DNA from 2 places in the Brevibacillus sp. FW306-2-1A-C05A genome. Region 1 is predicted to be linked to the other one. Evidence: riboswitches for the same ligand, from Rfam matches in the RefSeq annotation. Region 1 holds a riboswitch; the other holds the start of a gene.
The links. A riboswitch is a leader RNA that binds a small molecule or an ion and turns the genes downstream of it on or off. The one in region 1 is predicted to bind cobalamin.
Positions count from the first base shown of each region.

Region 1 (4,277 bases):
GCGCCGTGATAATCCCGATCGGCAGCTCTTCCGGCGCAAACGCAAGCCGGGCGATCACGTCCGCCCAGATCAGGAAAATGGCCCCGAACAAGGCGCTGACAGGCAGGACGCGACGATGGTCCGAGCCGACGATGACGCGAACGATATGCGGCATCATCAAGCCGACAAAGCCGATAGACCCGCTGATCGAGACGATGACGCCCGTCAAAAGCGCGGTAATGACCAGCAGCAGCTTGCGAAATTGCACCGTATTGACGCCCAGCGTCCCCGCCGCTTCTTCGCCCATCAGCATCGCATTGAGCGAACGGTATTGTGTCAACAGGACAATCAGACAGATGACGACGATCAGCGTCGGTATGGTCAAATACTCCCACTTCCCTCCGGCCAGACTGCCGCTCATCCAGAACAGGACAGAGCGGATGCCGTGCTCGTTGGGCGCGGAAAAAATAATCAGGCTGGTGATCGCAGACAGGATGGCGGAAATCGCGATGCCGGCCATGAGCAGACGCACCGTCGAGTTTTGCCCGCCGATGCGGGACAAGGTAAAAATAAGCAGGATCGAGACGAGCGATCCGGTGAAAGCACCGAAAGAAAGCGCGAATTGTCCGTACATGCTGAATGCTCCGAACAAAATGACCAGCGTCGCTCCGGCCGATGCGCCCGAGGAGACTCCCAATATGTACGGATCTGCGAGGGAGTTGCGAACCAGAGACTGGATCGCCACCCCCACAACAGACAGGCCGGCCCCGACGACAGCCCCCAGCAGGACGCGGGGAAACCGAATGTCCCAGATAATGGTCTGTTCTCCTTTTGACCAATCCACTTCCACCCATTGATTGACCAGCGGGAGATTCGCCAAGGCAATTTTCCATACCGTCGCTGGTTTGATTTCCACCGAGCCGAGTGTCACCGCAAACGTAATCGAGACGACAAGCCCGATCAGCAGGGCAACGATGATGAAGGGCATCTTGATCTTGTGCAGGGCCGTTCCCTCCTTGTCTAAGCAGCCGTTTCTTATTTGAATGTATCCGGGTGCAGACCTTCCGCGAGAATTTTCAGCGCGATCGGTGCGCGTACCCCTTCGGACGCTGCGGACAATGGCAGCACGACCAGACGTTTGTTCTGGATCGCTGGCACGTCAGCCAGTTCCTTTTTGGACAACAGGAAGTTTTGTTTTTGCTCGATCGTCTTGTCGCCGTAGTCGACCACGACGATGACGTCTGGCTTGCGGTTCACGACTTCTTCCCAGCTTACGGTCGCCCAGCCTTTTTGAATGTCGTCGAACACGTTTTTGCCGCCTGCCGCTTTAATCAGAGAAGTCATGTAGTTGTTGGCAGCGGTCAGCGGCTGGTCTTCTCCGCTGTCGTACACGAACACGTTCAGCGGCTTGTCCACCGTGCCGATTTTGCTCACGGTTTGCTCGATTTCCGCTTTCATTTTGCCAATCAGTTCGTTCGCCTTATCTTCTACGCGGAAAATGCGGCCGATGTTTTGGATATCCGCGAACACGTCGTCAATGGTCGGGCCTGGCTTGTTCGAAGACTCTTGCAGGTACGATTTGATTCCCGCCTTTTCCAAGTCCTCCATCGAGCCTACGCCTTTGTCGCCAAATGCGCTTTTCCAGCCTGCGTAGACGAAGTCAGGGTTTGCGGCCAAAAGCACTTCTTTGGTCGGATACTTGTCAGACAGGACTGGTACCTTGTCGTAGTCGGCTTTCAGCTCAGGCAAAATGTGATCGTCCAGGTACGCGGTTCCGACCATTTTGTCAGCCAACCCCAGCGCGAGCATGACTTCGGTTACGTGCTGGTTCATTGTCACAGCGCGTTTTGGCGCTTCCGGGTACGTCATCTCGATCCCGTTGGTCACAATCGTGACGGGCTTGTTGTCAGCAGCAGGCTGGGCCGTTTGCTCCGAGCCAGCATTCGCCACCGTGGATTCGGTCGTAGCAGGTGCTGCCGAGCTGCATGCGGACAAAAGCAGCATAATCGCTGCCAGCGCTGCCATCCAGAAACCGTGGAAGGCTTTTTTTCTCTTACGGATTGAACTCATCTGGTAACCCCTCTTCTTTTGTTGTTGGCATGATGAAAATGAAGTGTTATGTAAATCGTAATGATTACGAATTACACCTTTACTATACAGAGAGCCTGTTTGTTTGGCAACACAGGAAATGCATCACCCCTTTCACAGCCTCGACCGCCACGGCGATGTTCATAGAAAAAAGCACCCCCCCAGTTTCCAATCGGGAGGTGCTTGACATACGTAGACATGCCTATAGATTCGGCGTTGCCAATGACGCCTGTTCCTAGTCTGCTTCCACATCTGTCCCATCCTCGTGGGTCGATTGTAAATCATCTCATGGCAGGTCTCCTGGCTTACGAATCATCATCCCCAGCGCCCTTCCCATTTTTCGTCGCGCGAAAAACAGTGGCTTTTTTGCTGGACACTCCTCGTTACAGTGGCGGGACCGCGCCGGATTTTCACCGGACTTCCCTATTAAGCTGGCGGAACCAAACGATTCCGGGCAGCACCATCAGATTCATATAAAATTGTGAGTTTGAAGCCTTATCCGATCACCGTCAGTTTTTTCGGGAACTTGCTCAACACTTCTACGCCTGTTTCGGTTACGAGCACATCGTCCTCGATGCGCACGCCGCCTGCTCCCGGCAAGTACACCCCTGGTTCAATGGTGAACACCATGCCTGGGCGCAGCGTTTCCTGATTTTGCCCATGCACGGACGGATATTCGTGCACATCCATGCCGAGGCCGTGCCCCAGACGGTGAATGAAGTAATCGCCGTAGCCTTTTGCGGCAATGACGTCGCGAGCGGTCTGGTCGAGATGGGCAAACGTCACCCCTGGACGAACTTCGGCAATCGCCGCCTCGTTCGCTGCCAGCACCGTTTCGTAAATATCGCGCAGTTGCTCGCTGATCTGGCCGACAGCAAACGTACGGGTAATATCGGAAACGTAGCCGTCCGCTGCTACCCCGATGTCAAACAGGAGCAAATCGCCTTCCTGCACTTTGCGCGAACCAGGCGTTCCGTGCGGCAATGCCGATTTTTCCCCCGCCAAAACCATCGTGGAAAAAGACGGGCCGTCCGCTCCCAGACGCTTCATCTGGTATTCCAGCTCCGCGACGATTTCCATTTCGGTCTGGCCGATTTTGAATGTTTTCAACGTCCCGCCGAGTGTATCTTCAATCAGTTGGACAGCCTTTTGCAAACGAGCCACTTCGTCTGCCGATTTAATCAGGCGCATTTCGCGCAGCGGCTCTTCCACATCCGCGTAGCTCTCTGCACAGATGACTTGTCCCAGCGCCTCGTAACGCTCTACGGTCATGTGGCTTTTTTCGATGCCCAGCTTCTTCAGGTTCGCTGGCAACACTTGCTTGAGAAGCTCGTAAGGATTCTCAATATCCGTATGCGTGTGAATCGTCTGAACAGTCGAAGCCGCTGCTGCCGCTTCGCGGTCAAGGGCGGGAACGATCAGGGATGGCTCGCCCTGGGCTGGAATAATCAGACCCATAAAGCGTTCATGCGGATCGGTAAAAAAGCCGGTCAAATAGTAAACGTGCTTGGGAGAGGTGATGACTACCGCGTCGAGCTCTTGTTTGGTCAAAAATTCGTGCAGTTTCGAAATGCGCTCCAAATACACCTGCGTCACCTTCGCTTTCGACAAGATTCTTCCTCGAGAATACCATTTCCCTGTCCAAAAAAGAAGAGCGGAACGGAAAATTCTCTCTTGAAACGGACACCATATGCTAGGGGTGAATAACCAACATGGAACCAACCATCGTACAACTGGACAGCCACCGCATCGCCTGCCACCTGTCAGGGCGCGGCACGCCACTCGTGTGCATTCACGCCCCGTGCATCGGCTCTGTCAACTTCGACTATCAAGAGCCGCTTGCGGATGTTTGCCAACTCGTCGTGCCAGACCTCCCGGGGCATGGCGACAGCTCCCCGCTGGCTGGACCTACGACCATGCGCGAGCTTGCCAGCGTGATTCACGGGCTTTGCCAGTCGCTCGGACTTGAGCGTCCGTTGCTTTTGGGGTACTCGCAGGGGGCTTCGCTCGTCCTCGAATACTGCCTCCGCTTTCCCGAAAACGTGCGCGGCGCCATCCTCGTCAGCGCCTTTTCCGAAGTAACCGACTTTTCGTTGCACAGCCGTTTTCTGCTCGCCCAATCGCTGTCCTGCCTGCACGCCGCTCCGCTGATTGCCAGGTCGATCGCCGCCTCTCATCTCGACGATCCGCTTGCTCGCTCCCGCTGGATT
Region 1 is NZ_JBYSWV010000018.1:54,528-58,804, forward strand. It holds gene AC3WJN_RS13070 (FecCD family ABC transporter permease) at 1-967, opposite strand, end outside; gene AC3WJN_RS13075 (ABC transporter substrate-binding protein) at 1,015-2,049, opposite strand; cobalamin riboswitch at 2,341-2,547, opposite strand; gene AC3WJN_RS13080 (M24 family metallopeptidase) at 2,563-3,654, opposite strand; gene AC3WJN_RS13085 (alpha/beta fold hydrolase) at 3,780-4,277, shown strand, end outside.

Region 2 (4,277 bases), on a different contig from region 1:
GCAGCACGAAAATAAAACGGTACATAATCATGAGCAAATCCGTCACGATGACCGGAAGTTTCAGCTTGCGCAGCACTTGCAAAATCTCGGCAAACGGCACGGTAAACAAGACAAAAGCAAAGCAGGCGAGGCTGGCCATCGTCCGCCAAAAAAGCAGCCACACCTTGTCGAGCGCGCTTGCCGGAACGTAGACCAGATACGGCCCGATCTTCCACGCCGCAACTGCCTGGACGCCCGCCCCTGCATCCGCTCTTACTGCTTCCAGCAACAGCGCCGGAAGCCCCAGGACAAAAAACGACAGGGACAGGATGAAAAATCCGAAATAGAAACGGACGGGAATACGGGCATACACCATTACCCATACTCCCATCCATAGACAAATCGCCATCTGCAACCATTCATGTCCCGTCAAAACGAGCAAAATCAGCACGCCCGCAAACAGGAGCTTGTGCTCAGGCGGCAAAAATCGCAGCCGGTTTTGATAGGAAAGCGAATCAAGCTGCTGCCAATTCATTTTTTATGCTTATCCAGCCGGCCCTTGTACAATCCCACGGCATAGCCGACAACGCCCGCCCCGAGCGCCGCTTGCACCGCGAACAGCAAGCTCTCTGTCTCGCCGCCTGGCGGTTCAAGCAGCGGCTCGAACCACGGCTCGTAAGCAGGGGCGATTTCCTTGATCGCTTCCTCAGCCGCTCCATCTGCTCCCCCGAACTCCGAATCCTGCACCAACAGCAACGGCACAACCGCCAGCAAGACTACGCCCAGGAGCAGCAGCCAGTTCATCCCTTTTTTCACAGCGATTCCTCCCGTTTCAGCAGGCGAAGTTGCGCCAGCTCTTTTGCATTGTAAGACTGCAGCCAGTTCCAGACGAGCACGGTCAAAAGCCCTTCGCTGATCGCCAACGGAACCTGGGTGATGGCAAAAATTCCTGCGAATTTCGCGAACGATGCCATAACGCCGCCGGATTCAGCCGGGAAAGCCAAAGCCAACTGCACGGAGGCCACGACATAAGTAGCCAAGTCTGCGAGCGCAGCAGCAGCGAATACGGCCAAACGCTGTCCGCCGTTTCCGCGCACGATCAGGCGATAGACGCCGTAAGCTACCATCGGCCCTACTACTGCCATGGACACCGCATTGGCTCCAAGCGTCGTCAGCCCTCCATGCGCCAAAAGCAGCGCCTGGAACAGCAGCACCAGGCTGCCGAGCACGGACATGACCCACGGGCCAAACATGATCGCGCCAAGCCCGGTTCCCGTCGGGTGCGAGCTGCTGCCCGTCACCGAAGGAATTTTCAGCGCGGACAACACAAAGGCAAACGCGCCGGATACGCCGATCAGCAGCTTCATTTGCGGATGCTCCTTGACGATTTTGTTCAAGGAACGAATGCCGAGAATAAAAAATGGAATAAATACTACCCACCAAAACAGCGCCCAGCCCAGCGGCAAATATCCTTCCATGATGTGCATCGCGTGGGACGTCTGCGGTTCATTTACGAGAAAATAAAGGACAAAGCCTGCAATCAACAGACAGGTCGAAACGAAACGGGATCGATTCAAGACATTTCCTCCTCCTTTGCTGTTCTTTCTTTTTTCACCAACAAAAAAACCTCATCCGCTAGCAGACGAGGTATGCGCACAAAAACAACAGACCGTTGGCACAGTCCTATTGCTTCGTATTCACCGCTCCTTTCCGCGAAGGTATTCCTGGGTGTGGCAAGTAGGTAGGTCTCCTGGCTTTCAGCTCATCGCGCTCTTTGTCCTTCCCCATATGAATATGAGTGGCTCTATCTCAAAGAGAACTCCCTGATTACAGTGGCGGGACCGCTCGGGACTTTCACCCGATTCCCTGTTACCCTTTATGCGGCTTGCACATAAAGGCACCTATCGCCGACGATATGCAATTGTTAGATAGTTCTTGCTTGTCCCACATTATTATACAGAATCAAGGGAAAAAGCGGAAGAATATAATCAGCGGCGTATAACTGCGTAAAAAAACCGATGCCCCGCCATTCCGGGAGTCATCGGTCTTTGTTGCATCCGCTTCTTTTTTATGCTTACGACCTGGCGTCCACGCCGACCGCTTCGCTGATGTGGGAAAAGCCGTCGCGCTTCAACAGTTGCAAAAGCTTTTTGTTGATTTGCTTGGAGATGCCCGGGCCTTGATAAATCATTCCGGTGTACACTTGCACGAGACTTGCGCCCGCCCGGATTTTCGCGTACGCATCTTCCCCCGTGAAAATGCCCCCTACGCCAATGATCGGCACCTTGTCGCCCACTTCCTGGTAAATTTCTTTTACCCAGGCAGTCGAACGCTCTGTCAGCGGTTTTCCGCTCAGTCCTCCCGCTTCCTCGGCATAGTGATGCCCTTGAACGGCTTCACGCGACAAGGTCGTATTGGTGGCAATAATGCCGGAAATGCCCTCTTCCACCGCTCCTTGCACGACATCGCGCATGTGCTCGTCGGACATGTCGGGGGCTACTTTGAGCAGAATCGGCTTTTTCTGAATGCCGCGCACTTCCATTTCCGCCGCTTTTTCGCGCACCGCCCGCACCAGCAGCCGCATGCTCTCGGTTTCCTGCAAATCGCGAAGATTGGGCGTATTCGGAGAGCTGATATTAATGACGAAATAATGGCCGTACGAATAGAGCATGTCCAGGCATTTGATATAGTCAGAAGCCGCTTCCTCATTGGGAGTGACTTTGTTTTTGCCAATGTTGATCCCGATCGGAACATCGGAATACGCGTAATCGACCAGATGCTGCGAAGCCAAATAAGCACCGTGGTTGTTGAAGCCCATCCGGTTGATGATCGCCTCGTGCTCAGGCAGGCGAAACAGGCGCGGCCGCGGATTGCCCGGCTGTCCTTGCGGGGTCAATGTCCCGACTTCCACGAACCCGAACCCGAGCGCACCCAGTGCATGATACACTTCGGCATTTTTGTCAAAACCGGCGGCGAGCCCTACCGGATTGGGAAACGTCATTCCCCACAGCTTTGTGGCAAGACGCTCGTCCTTCACCTGAAACATCATTCGCAGCAAGCTTTTTCCCGGAGCAGAATCTTCCACCAGCTTCAGGGCACCAACCGTTCTTTCATGAATCTCTTCCGTATCCATCTGGAACAGATATTTTCTAATGAGCTTATACATCCCGGCTGCACTCCTTACTCCATTTTTACCTCATTGTAGAATACCACACTTTATTTATCGTGGGCTAACCTTTATACGCGATACATATTTCCAGCCGGGCAAACAAACCATAACAAAACCACCAAGTCGGGGGGACGTTGGTTCATGAAAGCAGACGGAAAAATCGGGATTGGCCAAGCGATCATGGTGATGATGCTGTCGATCGGAATCACCAATCATGTCACCCTTATCCCCCTGCTGCTCAGCAAAGCCGGGCGCGATGCCTGGCTGAGTGTCATCTTTGGCATGATCCCCTTTTGTGTTTGGGCGTACGCGCTCTATTTCATCAACAGCCGCATCGGACAGCAGTCGTTGTCCCACTGGCTCTTGCTCCGGTCCGGAAAAGCCGTCCGCTTCCTGCTGCTCATCCCCATCATGCTCTGCCTGTACATGATGGCACTCGTCAATCTGGTTGATACCCAAACGTGGACAACCGTCAACTATTTGCCGCAGACGCCCGAGTGGGTGACTGCGCTTGCCCTGATGATCTTGTGCGTTCTCGCATCCTACGGCGGCATTGCCTCAGTCGGCATTACTTCGGGCATATTGCTGCCCATTGTCTCCTTGCTTGGCATGTTCGTCGCATTCGGCAACGTACCGAAAAAAGACTACTCCCAGCTCTTGCCGCTGTTCCAGAACGGAATTGCCCCTACCGTGCACGCCATGGTTTTTGTCGGGGGTGGCTTTACCGAGCTGTTCCTGCTGCTGTTGCTGCAGCATCACGTGCGCAAACCGCTGCGGCTCATCCACTACATCGTCATGATTGCCATTACCTTGGTCCTGACGCTCAGCCCGCTGACGGGAGCCATCGCCGAGTTCGGGCCTGTGGAGTCGATGCGCCAGCGCTTTCCTGCCTTTGAACAATGGCGGCTTTTGACGATCGGAAAAGACATCGAAAACATGGAGTTTTTTTCCATCTTTCAATGGCTGTCCGGCTCGTTTATCCGCATTACGCTTTGCCTGCTGCTGCTCGGGGAGCTGCTGGTCCTGAAAACGAAAAAGCAGCGCAAGTACGTCATGCTCGCCCTCGGCGCCAGCATGATCGTTCTCACCAGCCTCCCCTACAACGACATGCAGTTCGTCACGTTTCTGT
Region 2 is NZ_JBYSWV010000075.1:5,472-9,748, reverse strand. It holds gene cbiQ (cobalt ECF transporter T component CbiQ) at 1-514, opposite strand, end outside; gene AC3WJN_RS24560 (energy-coupling factor ABC transporter substrate-binding protein) at 511-795, opposite strand; gene AC3WJN_RS24555 (energy-coupling factor ABC transporter permease) at 792-1,556, opposite strand; cobalamin riboswitch at 1,703-1,899, opposite strand; gene AC3WJN_RS24550 (quinone-dependent dihydroorotate dehydrogenase) at 2,054-3,145, opposite strand; gene AC3WJN_RS24545 (GerAB/ArcD/ProY family transporter) at 3,290-4,277, shown strand, end outside.
Region 2: linked by a shared signal. The riboswitch ahead of AC3WJN_RS24555 (energy-coupling factor ABC transporter permease) and the one ahead of AC3WJN_RS13075 (ABC transporter substrate-binding protein) in region 1 are both predicted to bind cobalamin.